2 regions of the Actinoplanes sp. NPDC049802 genome follow, and region 2 is predicted to be linked to the other one. Evidence: riboswitches for the same ligand, from Rfam matches in the RefSeq annotation. Region 2 holds a riboswitch; the other holds the start of a gene.
What was found. A riboswitch is a leader RNA that binds a small molecule or an ion and turns the genes downstream of it on or off. The one in region 2 is predicted to bind cyclic di-AMP.
Positions count from the first base shown of each region.

Region 1 (7,880 bases), on a different contig from region 2:
ACGCCGCGAACCGCCAGGAGCAGCAGGACGGCGACCATCGGCAGGTAGAGGGCGGACATCAGGGCGGCGTACCAGCCGGGGAAGGCGGCGAAGGTGACGCCGACCGCGGCGACCAGCCAGACCTCGTTGCCGTCCCAGAACGGGCCGATCGTACGGACGGCGGCGCCGCGCTCGTGTTCGTCGCGGCCGAGGACCGGGGAGAGGATGCCGACACCGAAGTCGAAGCCTTCGAGGACGAAGTAGAGCACCCAGGCGAGGACGAGAACCGCGAACCAGAACGTGATCATGGAAGGTGGCTCCTAGTAGGCGGGAACCGGCTCGGGTTCTTCCTTCTCGGAAGCGACCGGGGTGAGTGGCTGGCGGGAGAGGTGGACGACGAGGCGGCACCAGGCGACGGCGAGCAGTCCGTAGACCACGGTGAAACCGGCCAGGGAGGCGATCACCTCGGCGCTGGTCAGGCCGGGGGAGACGCCCTCGGCCACGGTGGAGATGCCGAACGCGAGCCATGGTTGCCGGGCGGTCTCGGTGAAGATCCACCCCAAGGTGTTGGCGGCGGCCGGCAGCACCGGGGCGAGCAACACGAACCGGCGCAGCACGGATGGTGTGCCCTGACCGGGTCGCAGGAACGCGGGGAGCGGCGGGAACCGCCGGGTGGTCTCCCAGGTGGACCACAGGTGGTAGGCGGCGAGCGCCATGGCCAGGACGCCGACGCCGATCATGAGGCGGAAGGTCCAGAATGCGACCGGGATCATCGGCACGTAGCTGCCCGGACCGTACTGGGCGGCATACGCCGCCTGGAGGTCGTCGATGCCCTGCACGGTCCCGTCGAAGGAGCCGGTGCCGAGGAACGACAGCAGGCCGGGGATCTCGATGCTGAAGAACGGCCGGTCGTGGCCCAGTTCGCCGATCGCGAAGACGGAGAACGGTGCGGCGCCGGTGGTCTCGTAGAGGGCTTCGGCGGCGGCCATCTTCATCGGCTGCACGGCGGTCATCACCTTGCCGAGGTGGTCGCCGCTGATCGCGGTGACCGCCCCGCCGATCAGCATGGTCCAGGCACCGACCCGGGAGAGTGACCGGAAGGCGGGGTCGGCGGCGGCGCGCCGGATCCCGATGGCCATCAGAAGCCCGCCGCCGGCCATGGCGGCGCCGCCCATCGTGTGCGGGAACGCGGCCAGCACCACCTCGTTGGTCATCAGCTCGGTGAAACTGGTGAGCACGGCCCGCCCGGTCTCCGGGTCGAGCCGGTACGCCACCGGGTTCTGCATGAACGAGTTGGCGGCCAGAATGATGTACGCCGACAGCAGGGTGCCGACGGCGACGACCACGATGGTGGCGGCGTGCAGCCGGCGGGGCAGACGGTCCCACCCGAAATACCACAACGCGAGGAATGTGGCCTCGAGGAAGAACGCCAGCATCCCCTCGATGGCCAGGGTCGGCCCGAAGACGTCGCCGTAGAAGCGGGCGAACGAACTCCAGCCGAGCCCGAACTGGAACTCCTGCACGAGCCCGGTGACGACGCCGACCGCGAAGGTGACGATCAGCAGCTTGCCGACGAATTTCGTGAGGTCGAGGTGTTTGCGGTCACCCGTGCGCAGCCAGGCCAGGTGGAAGCCGGCCGCGGTGGCGGACAGGCAGATCGACACCGGCACGAACAGGTAGTGGTAGATCGTCACGACCGCGAACTGCAATCGAGTCAGGTCGAGAACGTCCATGGCAACCCCTCTACGACGATTCGTAGTAGATACTACGACCTGTAGTACGACGCTGTGCAGTAGACTGGGTCACATGGCAAGAAACGACCTCGAACGCGAGGTCATGGCGAAACTGTGGGACGCGCGTGAGCCGCTCACCGTCAGGCAGGTGCACGAGTTGCTCAGCCGTGACCGCGACCTGGCGTATACGACGGTGATGACCGTCCTCGACCGGCTCGCCAAGAAGGGACTGGTCGTCCAGCAGCGAGCGGACCGCGCCTACCGTTACGCCCCGGCGCAGACCCGCGAGGAGATGACCGCCGGAGTGATGCTGGACGCGCTGAGCGCCACCCCGGACCGGGACGCCGCTCTCGCCTACTTCGTCGGGCAGTTGCCACCGGAAGCGCTGAAAGCGGCCATCGAGAAGGCCGCCCGTAACATCGAGCGGTGACCGCCCTCCTGCTCGGCGCCCTCGGACTGACACTGTCGCTGGCCGTGCCGAAGCTGCTGGCCGGCGCCCGGTGGGCGGACCGCGCCCCGGTCGCCGGGGTGCTGCTGTGGCAGTCGCTCACCCTGACCGCCGTGCTCTGCGCCCTCGGCGTCGTGCTCGCCGCCCCGGAGGAACTGGTCCGCGCGGCCGGTGCCCGGCATCCGGAGACCGTCGCCGCGTTGCTTCTCTCGTTGGCGGTGGCCGCGATCATCGTGATCCGGCTGGTCGTCTCGCTCGTCAGGGTGACCTCCCGGGCCCGCGCCCGGCGCGATCGGCATCGCATGGTCGTCGACCTCCTCGATCGGGTGGAGCGTCATGAGGGCCTGGGCGGGGGCGAGGTGCGGGTGCTCGAGGCGCCGCTGCCGCTCGCCTACTGCGTCCCCGGCCGGAACCCCCGGGTGGTACTCAGCGACGGCGTGCTCGACGTGCTCGACAGGGATCAGATCGATGCCGTCCTCGCTCACGAGCGCGCACACCTGCGGCACAAGCACGAGTTGGTGATGGAGTCGTTCACGGCCTTCTACCGGGCTGTGCCGGGGCCGCTGCGGTCGAAGGTGCCGCTCGACGCCGTACACCTGCTGTTGGAGATGGTGGCCGACGATGCCGCGAGGCGCCGCACCGGGCCTGCGCCGCTGCGGGCCGCGCTGGCTCGTCTCGCCGACGCCGTCCCCCTGGCGGAGGAGGTGACCGCCGACCCGGAGGGTGAATCGCGGCGGCGGCGACTGGCCCGGCTGGACGGCCCGGACCGTGGCTCGACCACTCTCGCGGTGGCCGGGACGGCCGTGGCGACTGCCCTGCTGGTGCTACCCACGGTGATCCTCGTCGTGCCGTGGCTGGGCCGTGCGCTGAATACCTGGCCATTCTAGTAACCGTCCGTATTGCTAACTGTGCGTACAGTTTGGCGGCCTGTGCGACCTTCATTTGCCGGCATGATCCGAGTACGGTGGTCCCCGGTTCGGCAGCCCCCCATCGTCCATCCGGCCGATCTGGCGAACCACCGCCCAATCGCGACAGGCGAACCGGGGACCCAGGTCAGTGGGGTGAAGCCGTGGCACCACGCGCGGCCGGGCATGCTTCCCGCCCGAACCCGTCAGCTAACCCGGTCGGCGGCTGAGTGGGAAGAAAGGACGACGCACACAACGTGAAACGCAATGGCGCGCGTCGCGCCGGCCTGCTGCGCATCCTCGTTTGCGCGCTCGCCGCGGCCGGCCTCGTGGTCACGGGCCCGGTGGCGGCCAACGCCACTCCCTCGCCGTCCAGCGTCGAGGATCAGATCGACGAGGAGTGGAACAAGCTCGAACCCGTCATCGAGGACTACAACGCCAACCACACGAAGCTGATCAAGCTCCGGAAGCAGCAGAAGCAGTTGGCGAAGACGCTGACGCCGCTGCAGCTTCAGGTGGATGTCGCGATGAGCCAGGTGCGCGGGCTGGCGGTCGACGCCTACATGCAGGGGCCGCCCGGCGGTTTCAACGCTCTGCTGAGCGGCGACCCGGACGGCCTGGTGGAGAAGCTCACGCTGCTCGACCAGCTCGCCCGCAACCAGGAAGCCTCGATCGCCAACGTCGCGAAGCTCCGCGACAAATACGCCGCCGACAAGGCCAAGGTCGACCAGCTCGAGTCCGAGATCGCCGCGCGTGACGCGGACCTCGCGACGAAGAAGACGGCGATCGAGAAGGAGATCACGAAGCTCCAGAAGCTCCGGATCCAGGCCTACGGCAACGCGAACGTGGACGACGGCCCGCTGCGCACCGGTCCGTGCCCGGTCACCTACACCAACGACAAGGGTGGCCGCGCAGCTCAGAAGGCATGTGACCTGATCGGCAAGCCCTACGTCTTCGGCTCCGAAGGACCGAACAGTTACGACTGCTCGGGCCTGACGAAGGAGGCGTGGAAAGCCGTCGGCGTGCACCTCGAGCACTACACGAAGGACCAGTGGGGCTCGACCACACCGGTGAGCCGGAGCGAGTTGAAGCCGGGTGACCTCGTCTTCTACTACTCCGACGTGCACCATGTCGCCATCTATATCGGCGGCGGCAAGGTGGTGCACGCTCCGCACACGGGCGACCACGTGCGGATGGCCACCATCGATCGAGGGCCCATCGCCGGCTATCGCCGGCCAGGCTAGAAAACCCTCCGGGAAAGACCGCCGTCGTTCTGCGCCGGCGGTCTTTCTTTTGATCTCGTACGCCTTCGCGAACCGCCGTGGAAGACCCGCGGCCTGCCCGGACCGGCCAGGCCGTGACGCGCCCGCCGGGCTTGACCGGCCCGTCACCCGCCCGATCGGTGATGCTCCAGCAGCCGTCGCAGCAGCCCGGTGAACTGCTCCCGCTCCGGACCGGACAGTGGCGCCAGCAGCTCCTCCTGGACGGCGTGCGCTCGCTCCGACAGCTCCTCCGCCCGCGCCCGGCCCCGGTCGGTGAGGCCGACGACGTTGCGCCGCCGGTCCGCCGGGTCGGGTGAACGCCGCACATAGCCCTCCGACTCCAGCTCGTTGAGCGCGCCGACCAGATCGCTCAGGTAGATCCCGGTGCGCCGACCGAGCGCCGCCTGACTGGCCGGTCCGTCGGTGACCAGCGAACGCAGCAACCGGTAGTGATAGCCACGCGCCCCGACCGACCCGAACTTCTCGACGATGATCCGGTGTCCCTGCGCCGAGACCTGACTCAGAACCCAGCTTGGCAGCTCTTCCATGTGGTGAGCGTAACATTGGACCTCCTAACGTTAGAGAGTCTAACGTTAGGCGCATGAACGACTCAACCCTTCGCATCGCCCAATCCGAGATCGACGACCTCACCGACCGCCTCACCCGCACCCGGTGGCCCGACGACGCGCCGGCCGGCTACGGCATCCCGCTCGCCCGGGTCCGGGCCCTCGCCGACCACTGGCTGAGGTTCGGCTGGCGCGCCCACGAGGCCGAGATCAACGCCATCCCTCAGCAGGTCACCGAGATCGGCGGCGACCGGGTGCATTTCTTCCACGTGCGCTCCGCCGATCCCGGTGCCCTGCCCCTGCTGCTCACCCACGGGTGGCCCGGCTCCACGGTCGAGTTCCTCGACGTCATCCGGCCGCTCAGCGAGCATTTCCACGTCGTCGTCCCGGCCATACCCGGCTTCGGCCTCTCCGGCCCCACCACCCGTCCCTGGGGCGTGCGCCGGGTCGCCGAGGCGTGGGCCGAGCTGATGTCCCGCCTCGGCTACCAGTGCTTCGGCGCCCAGGGCGGCGACTGGGGCTCGGGGATCTCCCAGGCCGTCGCCGGGGTCGCCCCCGACCGGGTCGTCGGCGTGCACGTCAACTACCTGCCCACCCCCGGTTCGGCGGAGGGACTGGGCCCCGACGATCAGGACCGGCTCGCCAAGACCATGCGGCTGGCCGCCAACCGGCATCCGCACCAGATCCTATTCGCCGCCACCCCGCAGACGCCCGCCTACGCCCTGAACGACTCACCGGCAGGGCTGCTCGCCTTCATGGGGGAGAAGTTCGACACCTGGGCCGACCCCGCCACCCCGGTGCCCGACGACCGCATCGTCGCCGACATCGCCCACCACTGGTTCTTCCGCACCGCCGGGTCGGCCGCCCGCATCGTCAAGGAGAGCGGACCAGGCGTGCCGCAGCCACCCTGCCCGGTCCCGCTGGGAGTGGCCGTGTTGCCCGGCGACATCGTCCAGTCCGTGCGCCCGCTCGCCGAGCAACGCCACGACATCCGCCACTGGACCGAGTTCCCGCGTGGCGGGCACTTCGCCGCACTGGAGGTCCCCGACCTGTTCACCGCCGATGTGACAACGTTCTTCCGTACCCTCACCGGCCGATGACGGCCGGGCTCGCCCTGTTTCGCCGGGCACGCCGCCGTTGGGCTGACGGTAGGAGTGGCGTCGCTTTCCGTGTGCGGGAGCACTCACCGGTCGGGCCGCGACGGGAGCGGGCGAGCGCCGGTGTTGAGGCCCGCGGGTCGTCCGTGACCGGGTGCGGGCGTGGCGGGGGCATAATCGCCCGCATGAGCGATGCCTTGATCAACAGCCTGGCGGCCGCTGTCGAAGCCCGGCCCGACGACCTCACCCTGCGGCTGCACCTGGCCGAGATGCTGGTGGCCGCCGACCGGGGGCCGGAGGCGATCGGGCATGCCGCTCAGATTCTCGCCCGTGAGCCCGGCCACACCGGGGCGCAACAGGTCATGTCCCGCGCGCTGGGCGGTAGCACCCCGGCCGTGACCCCGCAGGCGCCTTCCACCGCGCCGTCCCCGCCCCCGCAGGCGCCGGCCACGGAGACGTCCTCGCCCGGCGTGGCCACCGAGCCGCCGGCGTCAACACCGGGCTCGGCCACCGAGCCGCCGCCGGCACCGCCGGAGAGACCGGCCGCCAGCGGGTCCGGGATCGATTGGGCGGCCATGGAGGAGCAGTTCGGCGACATGGTGCCACCACGGTTCGCGCGCGCCGACGGTGAGCCCGACCCGGTCCGTGGTCACGCCGACCGCTCCTTCGACGTGGAGCGGTCCGCCGTCACACTCGCCGACGTGGGCGGTATGGCCGAGGTGAAGAAGCGGCTCGAGGTGTCGTTCCTCGGGCCGCTGCGAAATCCGAAACTGCGCAGCCTGTTCGGCAAGAGCCTGCGCGGCGGGCTGTTGCTCTACGGGCCACCGGGATGTGGAAAGACGTTCTTGGCCAGGGCGGTCGCCGGGGAGATGGGAGCGGCGTTCATCTCGCTGTCGATCACCGATGTGCTCAACATGTGGATCGGAAGCTCAGAACGTAACCTCCACGATCTGTTCGAGTCGGCTCGCGGGCACGCGCCGTGTGTGCTCTTCCTCGACGAGATCGACGCGCTCGGCCACAAGCGCAGCCAGTTGCAGTCGTCCATGCGCACGGTCGTGAACCAACTGCTCACCGAACTGGACGGCGTCGACGGCGGGAACGACGGCGTGTTCGTGCTGGCAGCAACCAATGCCCCCTGGGACGTCGACTCGGCCCTGCGGCGCCCCGGCCGTCTGGACCGTACCGTCCTGGTGCTCCCACCCGACCGGCCCGCACGCGAGGCCATCCTGGAATACCACCTGCGTGACCGCCCGGTCGCCGGCATCGACCTGGCCGCCGTCGCCGCCGCGACCGAGCACTACTCGGGCGCGGATCTGGCTCACCTGTGCGAGACCGCCGCCGAGTATGCGATGCGCGACTCCATCGCCGCCGGTGAAGTCCGCATGATCAGTCAGGCCGACATGCTGGGCGCGGCCCAGGAGGTCCGCCCGTCCACCGACGCCTGGTTCGCCACCGCCCGCAACGTGGCGATGTTCGCCAACGAGAGCGGTGAATACGACGACCTGGCCGCCTACCTGAAGAAGCGCAAGATCCGGTGACGTTCGCTTCCTCGGCCTGGGTCCCACCGGCCTTCACGTCCCGCCTCCCGTTGGTGGTGGGCCCACCGCTGGTGGCGGGCCCCGGGGCTGTGGCCCGCCCCTTGGCCCGGGTTGCGCTCCCGATTCGGGTTGCCCGTGCGGTTCGGTGTGCTCGTGTGGTTCGGTGTGCTCGTGTGGTCGGCGTTGCGCTCGCGATTCGGGTTGTCCCTGCGGTTCGGTGTGCTCCTGTGGTCGGCGTTGCCATCGCGATTCGGGTTGCCGCTTTGACTCGGCTTGCGCCCGCGGACCGCCTCAAGCCTCCGGCGCCCGCGCTGGGCGAGGCGCGCTTGCCGTGGGGTCGCCGGTGAGCGCC
Region 1 covers NZ_JBFAMR010000058.1:8,220-16,099, forward strand. The annotation lists gene cydB (cytochrome d ubiquinol oxidase subunit II) at 1-287, opposite strand, end outside; gene AB0I88_RS30420 (cytochrome ubiquinol oxidase subunit I) at 300-1,712, opposite strand; gene AB0I88_RS30425 (BlaI/MecI/CopY family transcriptional regulator) at 1,786-2,142, shown strand; gene AB0I88_RS30430 (M56 family metallopeptidase) at 2,139-3,047, shown strand; cyclic di-AMP (ydaO/yuaA leader) riboswitch at 3,170-3,305, shown strand; gene AB0I88_RS30435 (NlpC/P60 family protein) at 3,323-4,309, shown strand; gene AB0I88_RS30440 (MarR family transcriptional regulator) at 4,453-4,875, opposite strand; gene AB0I88_RS30445 (epoxide hydrolase family protein) at 4,929-5,993, shown strand; gene AB0I88_RS30450 (ATP-binding protein) at 6,176-7,528, shown strand; gene AB0I88_RS30455 (tetratricopeptide repeat protein) at 7,872-7,880, shown strand, end outside.
Region 1: it holds a riboswitch for cyclic di-AMP, as region 2 does, so the genes downstream of both, AB0I88_RS30435 (NlpC/P60 family protein) here and AB0I88_RS33555 (transglycosylase family protein) in region 2, are expected to answer to the same signal.

Region 2 (7,880 bases):
TCATTGGCATTTCGAGTCCGATTTCGATCGGCTGGAACTGATTCCGTTGATCGAGTGGAACAATGCGCAGTCGGGGTACGGGTTCCTCGAATTCGGGTTCGGCCGGTCACCGAACGGGACGATCGACCACACCCGGCCGTTCTGTGAGAATTTCGACGTGCTCGCCCACGAGCTGGGGCACAGCATCATCTTCGCCGAGGTCGGTGTGCCGGCCAGCCCGTTCGACGAGGGCATCGACTACGGCGGCATGCACGAGTCGGCCGGTGACCTGGTGGCGATCGTGGCGTCACTGCACTTCCACTCGCTCGTCGATCACCTGCTCGAGGCGACGAAGGGCAACCTGCTCACCATCAACGGCCTGGACCGGGTGGGGGAGCTGTCGGACAGCCGGGAGATCCGGGTCGCCTTCAACGGCATGCGGATGTCGGACATCGGCGACGAGCCGCACGACCGTTCGCTGCCGCTGACCGGCGCGATCTTCGACACCATGGTCGAGGTGTTCCAGCACGACCTGGTCGCCAAGAAGCTGATCAACGACGACCTGCGGATCCGGTCGACGAACCTGCCCGGCACGGCACAGGACCTCGACGAGATCCAGGCCGAGTTCACGGCCGCCTACACCGGCAACGAGGGCGCGTTCAAGGACTCGCTGTTGCGGGCCCGTGACTACCTGGGCCGGCTGCTGGCCGTCACCTGGGGCAGCATCTCTCCCGACTTCCTGACCTACCACGGCATGCTCCGCGCCATCCTCGAAGCCGACCGGGAGATCACCGGTGGCGAGAACGCCCAGATCATCCGGGAGTGTTTCGCCTGGCGGGAGATCGCCCCGGTGCCCACGTCGATGCTGCTGCGCCCGCACACGCTGACGTCGTGCGGCTTCCAGGCGGTCGAGGGCCGGGCCACCTCCACGAGCCACCGTGACCGTCTCGTCCCCGCGCCGCGGACCAACGGCTCTGCGGTCACAGCTCGTCTTTGAGCCAGTGGCCCGGCTTGGAGGGCGTGGCCCGGCTTGGAGGGCGTGGCCCGGCTTCGCGGGCGTGGCCCGGCTTCGTGGGCGTGGCCGGATCGGGCGGGTGGGCCGGCCGTCACGCCGTGCCCCCGCGAGCCTGGTCCGGGAAGGGCAGCCGGGCCAAGCTATGGCCTATTGGGGCACCGACAGGGATCCGGGTCGTCATCGGCCTGGATCCCCGCGCCGTGGAATCAGAGACGGTCGATCGGGAACTGGACCTCGGTGAGCAGATCCTCCGGCGCGACGGTCTGCGGATCGTTGAGGTAGACCTCGCACGGCGGCCCGGACGGCTTACGGCCCTCGTCCTCGATCCACGCGAAGACCCCATGGTAGGCGGGGGAGATCTCCTGGTACGGCCCCCGGTGGACGGTGGTCGCCGCCGGCCCGCCCGGGACCTCACGGAAGACGACCGGGCCGTCCGGGAACCGGGTGCCCGCCGGGACCGGGATGCAGATCTCGATGTCGCCGGGGATCCGCTCGTCGATGACGTTGTGGTAGATGACGAACGGCGCTCCGGTGGGCGAGGCGCCGGCCGTGCCGATGGCGCTGACCAGGGTGCCGAAGCCGCGGGCCATGTCGGCGCCGATCGCGGTGAGACTGGTGTGCAGGCGCAGGGCCGCCACCGCACGGGTGTCGATCTGTTTGGCCGTCACCTGGTATGGCATGGTAAATCCTCCTTGATCGATGAGTCGTTCGAGGAACCGCAGCATGCGCTCCTGCTCGTCGAGCCGGGCCCGTAGCCGTTCCCGGTGATCCTGCAGGCGCTTGCCGATGATCTCCGGGTCCTTGGACGACAGCAGATCGTGGATCTCCCCGATCGGCATGTCGATCTGGCGCAGTACCCGGATCGCCTCGGCCTGGCCGGCCTGCGCTCGCCGGTAGTAGCGGTAGCCGGACGACGGGTCGACCCAGGCCGGGGTCAGCAGGCCCTGCTCGTCGTAGAAGCGCAGCGCCTTGATCGACAGCCGGCTCATCAGGGAAAAGCGCCCGATCGGGATCAGATCGTCCATGTGGTTCCTCCGTTCCTCACCGAGGATCGAGTCTCCCCTGACAGGAGAGTCAAGCGCCGCGGTACTCCCGGATGACGTCGTCGCCGTCGCGGCCGGTCTCGGCGAAACCGGCCTTGGCGGCGACCGCGGCCGACCCGGCGTTGGCCGGATGGTGGCGGATCGCCACCCGCTCGATGCCGGGCAGGGTCAGGGCCACACGGGTGATCACCCGAACGGCGGCGGTTGTGTGGCCGCGGCCGGCGTACGGCGTACGAATCCAGTAGCCGACCTCCAGGATGTCCGGCCCCATCCGGGTCATCAGGCCGATCGATCCGATCAGCTCCCCGACCGTCGTGAAGATCGCGTAGTTGAAGTCGTCGCCGTCGAAGTTCCGGGCGATGAAGTCGCGAGCCTGTTCGATGCCGTAGTCCTCGTTCGCGAACGGCAGCCAAGGCCTCAACTCGGGCAACGACTCCTGGACGGCGACCGCCAGTTCCGCGGCCCACTCCGGCTCCCAGCGTTTGAGAACGAGGTCCCCGGCATTGATCATCTCGGGTGGTTCCATGATCTCGATTCTGCCCCGGGCCGGAGATGGCGCGCCCGCCGGCAGGGGTCCTGATGTGGGACGAAAAGCCGCTCTAAACAGGAATAACCCCCGTGCCGGTTATTCCTGGGCGAAAACAAGATCAAATCGGGCGAATACTGAGAAGAACGTCACTATCCCCGGCGTGAGACTTGGCATTCATCCATTCACCGTGGTTACCGTCGGGCCGTCCCGCGTACGGCGGGCACTGTGGACGGACCGCCGAATCCTGCCACCGTTCACAGACACGAATCGACGGCAGGAGCGGGGGACCCACGATTTCCGGCGCGCCGTGCGCGCCTCGGGGTGAAGCCGTGTGTGAAACGGCCGGGCCACTCTGCCCGAACCCGACAGCTCACCTCGTAGGCGTGGAGGAAAATCCATGTCTCGGATCGGTAGACGAACGCGCCTTGCCCTCGGTCTGGTGACCGCCGGTGTGACCGGAGCCGGCCTTCTGCTCGCCCCGGCGACCCCGGCCCAGGCGGCCCGCCAGGTCAACTGGGACGTTCTCGCCAAGTGCGAGTCCGGCGGCAGGTGGCACATCAACACCGGAAACGGGTATTACGGCGGCCTGCAGTTCAGCCGCAGCACGTGGAAGGCGAACGGCGGCGGCAAGTACGCGCCGACCGCCGACAAGGCCAGCAAGGCCGAACAGATCGCGATCGCCGAGAAGCTCTACCGGAAGCGCGGCCTGAGCCCATGGCCCACCTGCGGAAAGAAGCCCGGCGTCTACAAGAAGACCAGCACGAGGAAGCCCGCCGCCAAGAAGCCCGCAGTCAAGAAGCCGAGCGGCAAGATCTACGTGGTCCGCTCCGGCGACACGCTCGCCTCGATCGCCCGCAAATTCAAGATCAAGGGCGGTTGGCGTACGCTCTACGCCCTCAACAAGGACCGCATCCCCAGCCCCGGCCTCATCTTCACCGGCCAGCGGATCCGCCTCTGATTTCACGGTGCCCCGGTGGCACGGGACGCCCGTGAGACGCCCCGTGCCACCGGGAACCCGGCTCGCCGAAAAGTGTCGTACCCCCTCGGTAGCGTCCTTCGCGACAGAGAAAGTGCTGCTGAGGAGGCCCGATGTATCGTCAGGGCGATGTGCTGATCATCCCGGTGCCGGAGGGCGACGTGCCGGCCTGTGCGCCGGTGCCACGTGACCGGCGCGGGCGGATGGTGCTGGCCCGCGGCGAGGCGACCGGTCACGCGCATGTGGTCGGTGGGCCGGGTCTCCAGCTGCTGGCCGACCTCGACGACCCGGAGCGGATGTTCCTCGAGGTCCCGGCGCACGGCCGGGTCACCCACGAGGAGCACGGCCCGATCCCGCTCCCGGCCGGGTGCTACCGGGTGGTGCGCCAGCGGGAGTACATTCCGGGCGCTTTCCGGCCGGTCGCGGACTGAGGGGGCGGCGGTGCGACTGACCCACGCGCAGGAATCGATGGCCGCGGCCATCGAGGACCAGTGGCTGGCAACGGCGACGGAGACCGGCCCGGCCGACCGGGCGGCGGCCGAGGAGGGCGTCAGGGAGGCCTACCGTCTCGCCGGCGCCCCGCCACCCGAGCGGATCCACTGGTTCGGCTCGCCGCGTTCCGGGGCGGCCGCCGCGGCGCTGCTGTCCGGCCGCGCCGAGCCGGGCCCCGAGTCGCCACCGTGGTTCGCCGAGGCGCACGCAGGCCTCCGCCGGCAGGGCTGGGCGCCGGGGGAGAGCGCCGGCCGGCCGGTGCGCGGCCGGGTGCGGACAGCGCCGTGGGCAGCGGCCCGGAAAGCGGCTCTCGCCGCGCTCGGCGCGGATGGATGGGCCCAGCTCAGCGCCGCGGCCGGGCGCAGATCCTGGCCGCTGGTGATGGACATGGTCGCGGGGCGGCTGCGGTCCCGGTTGAGTGAGGACCTCGCCGCCGATCTGCCGGGCGCCGGTCCGGTGGTGCTCGACGCCGTCTACGGGCAGCACGACGGGCCCTGGCTGAGCACGTTCGAGGCCGCGGCACGGTTGTGCCCCGAGGCCGGCCTGAGCGCGGGGCTCGCCGGCCTGGCTCGGGTGGCACGGCACAGCGGCTGGTGGTGGGCCTTCGAGCGGGTCGCCGTGCTGACCCAACGTCCCGTCACCCTGGCCCGGGACAACGTGGGCCGGATGCACCGTGGCGAGGGCCCGGCCATGGAGTTCGCCGACGGCTACGGTCTGTGGGCTTGGCGCGGCATGCCGATCCCCTCCGCCCTGGCGGCCGAGCTGCCGTCGCTGACCGTCGACCGGGTCCGCCGGGAGACGAACGCCGAGATCCGCCGCGTGATGCTGGAGCACTTCGGCTACGAGCGTTACCTGCGTGAGGCCGGCGCCCGCCGGATGAGCGCCGACGAGACCGGCACACTGTGGTGGCTCGACCTTCCCGGCGACGAACCCTTGGCGATGGTCGAGGTGATCAATTCCACCCCTGAGCCCGACGGCACCAGCCGCGTCTACTGGCTGCGCGTCCCACCCCGGACCCGCTCGGCTCGCGAGGGCGTGGCGTGGACGTTCGGCCTGACCGAGAACGAGTACCAGCCCTTGATCCAGACCTGACCGCAACAGCGTTCCTCAGCCGGGGAGCGACCGAAGCAGCCGAGGATTCGGCGGGCGTCTCGCCCCCGCAGCGCCGGGTGATTTGAAGAAATGGTTCCGGCCCCAGTAGTCGAACCTCTTCTGGCTCCACCTGGTGCGGGTGGTCCAACGGTGTGGCGGGTTCCCTCGGCTGGGTGACTTGCTGGCGCATCGATCGACGAGGCCGAGAACCGGCGCCACATCCACGTCGCGAAACACCAGCGTCGGGTTCGGCTTCGCCGAGGAGGCGCCGCTGCCGGCGCCGCTGCTGTCCGACGACTTCGAGTGCGAAATCACGCTGACGCCGAAGGTCCGCCGCGACTCACGCATCGTGGTGCGCCAGAGATACGGGCACGAGTGCGCCACCGACTCGGTCACCGTAGGTGGCGGGCGATGCCGGCCGGGCTGTTGAGGCCGCGTGGAGCGAGAACCGTCGGAGGCGGACTGGTGCCGGCGGGCGAGGCTGTCACGCGGGCGAGGCTGTCACGCGGGCGAGGCTGTCACGCGGGCGAGGCGGTGCCGGCGTCGGTCGAGGGGTCAGGACAGGGGCCACACCGCGGGGATGCGTTCGAGCAGGCCGTCGGCGTAGACATCACGTAGGCGCAGGGGTTTGAGGTGCACGTAGCCGATATGGCAGTCGCACAGCGAGTTGGTGCACGGGCGTGGCCGTAGGGCCGCACGCCACGAGCCGTCGTAGAGGTTGCCGATCGGCTCCTGGATGAAGTGGCAGCGGCGTACCGTGCCGTCGCCGAGCACCGAGATGGCCGTCTCACCGGCGTGGCAGGGCAGGCCCAGCGACGCGTGCGGCCGGACGCTGTCGCCGAAACGGGGGTCGAGGGCGGTCCACCGGCGTTCCTCCTCGGCGGTGTAGACGTGGGCGTCGGCGGCATTGACCCACAGGTACACCGTGGGCGGCAGCGCCGAGCGCAGCGCCGTCGCCTCGTCGTAGTGGGCGGGGAGGCCGACGACGCCGACCGAGTAGCGGATGCCGAGGTCGCCGAGTTCGGCGCAGCGGGTCAGGAACCGGTCCCGGGTCACCTCACCCGGGTGATAGGTGGCCCACAGCGCGACGGCCCGGCGGTCGGCCCCGGCCAGCCAGCCGGTGCGGGCCGCCAGGTTGGTCTGGATCGCGACCCGGGCCACGTGCGGCAGGTGGGACAGGCGCACCATGGCGTCGCGGTACCAGGAGCGGGAGAGTCCCTCGCCCCACGGGGTGAACAGCACCGACAGCCGCCGGTCGGTGGTGGACTCCACCCAGCCGGTGAAGCGTTCCAAGGCGGCACGGTCGGCACGCAGCAGACCGGGCGGGTCCACCCGCTTGGCGAACGGGCAGTAGGGGCAGTCGTAGTTGCAGCTCGCGAGCGGCCCACGATAGAGCACGTAAAGGTCGTCGTGGCCGGTCACCGGAGGACGTAACCCCGCATCGCCTCGCGGACTCCGCTGGAGACCAGCCACGGGCCGATGGCGTCGGACCAGGCCAGGCCCTCATCGGTGAGGCGGGTCCGGGCCGGGTTCAGCCAGCCACGGTCCACCAGCTCGGCCAGCCGGGGAAAGTCGGCGGTGTGGGCGGTGCCGAACCGGGTGACATAGGCGGCCGAGTCCATCCCCTCGGCCCGCAGCAGCGCCTTGAGCAGCCAGCGCCGCCGCTGTTCGAGGGCGTCCAGGTGGAAGCCGATCTCCGCGTACCGGAAGTCGGTTCGGGGCCGGGAGAGATAGTCGTCGAGAACCGCGCGGACCCCGGGGACGGCGACCGCGTAGTCGAACGAATAGTGCAGTTCCGTCGTGTAGGAGCGGGCGCCGCAGCCCAGCCCGACCATGCCGTCGTCCTGGCAGCAGTAGTCGGGGCCGTCCGGCTCGGGCGCGCCGGCCCGGCGGAACTGGCGCATCGAATGCCGCACGTAACCGGCGGCCGTGAGCACGCCGACCGCCTGCCGGTACAGCTCCTGGCGCTGCCGGTCCCAGTCGGCGCGGGCGTGGGCGCGCCGGCCCAGGCCGGTCAGCGGGCGCACGTAGAGCGGATACAGGTACAGCTCCTCGGGCCGCCAGCGCAGCGCCTCGTCGAGCGAATGCTGCCAGGTGGCCGGGGTCTGCCCGTCGATGCCGTAGATCAGGTCGATGTTGAGCACCGGGATCCGCGCTTCCCGGATCGCCGACAGCGCGGCCTGAACCTCGCCGAGTCGCTGTGGCCGGCCGGCGGCACGGGCCTCCGCGTCGAGGAAACTCTGCACGCCGATGCTGATCCGGGTCGCCCCGTGGCCGGCGAGCACCGCCAGCCGGTCGGGTGTCGCGGTCGCCGGGGACGTCTCCACCGACAGCGGGACCGCGGCCGTGCCGAAGACGCCGCCGAGGATGTCGAACAGTTCGGACAGCTCGGGCGCGGTCAGATAGGTGGGGGTGCCACCACCGATCGCCAGCCGGGAGAAGACGGCGCCGGGGGAGAGACTGTCGCGGACCTCGGACGCCTGCCAGCGCAACTGTGCGAGGTAGGCGGTCACCTGCTCGTCCGGTGGGTTGGCGCGGGTGAACAGGTTGCAGAACCCGCACCGCATCTCACAGAACGGCAGATGAACGTACCCGAAAAGGGAGTCCTGCCGCTCGCCCGCCCACACGTCGCTCAACAGCGGGCGCGGGTCGAGTCTCCGGTAGGCGGTCTTGTGCGGGTACGCATACAGATATCCCTGGTAGGGCGATGCGTCGAGGCTCATGAAGGCTCCAGAACGAACTCGGCGAACGGCA
Region 2 covers NZ_JBFAMR010000073.1:22,957-30,836, forward strand. The annotation lists gene AB0I88_RS33540 (hypothetical protein) at 1-976, shown strand, start outside; gene AB0I88_RS33545 (MerR family transcriptional regulator) at 1,201-2,019, opposite strand; gene AB0I88_RS33550 (GNAT family N-acetyltransferase) at 2,069-2,563, opposite strand; cyclic di-AMP (ydaO/yuaA leader) riboswitch at 2,792-2,965, shown strand; gene AB0I88_RS33555 (transglycosylase family protein) at 3,006-3,524, shown strand; gene AB0I88_RS33560 (hypothetical protein) at 3,656-3,973, shown strand; gene AB0I88_RS33565 (DUF6745 domain-containing protein) at 3,984-5,126, shown strand; gene AB0I88_RS33570 (STM4011 family radical SAM protein) at 5,682-6,548, opposite strand; gene AB0I88_RS33575 (STM4012 family radical SAM protein) at 6,545-7,849, opposite strand; gene AB0I88_RS33580 (STM4013/SEN3800 family hydrolase) at 7,846-7,880, opposite strand, start outside.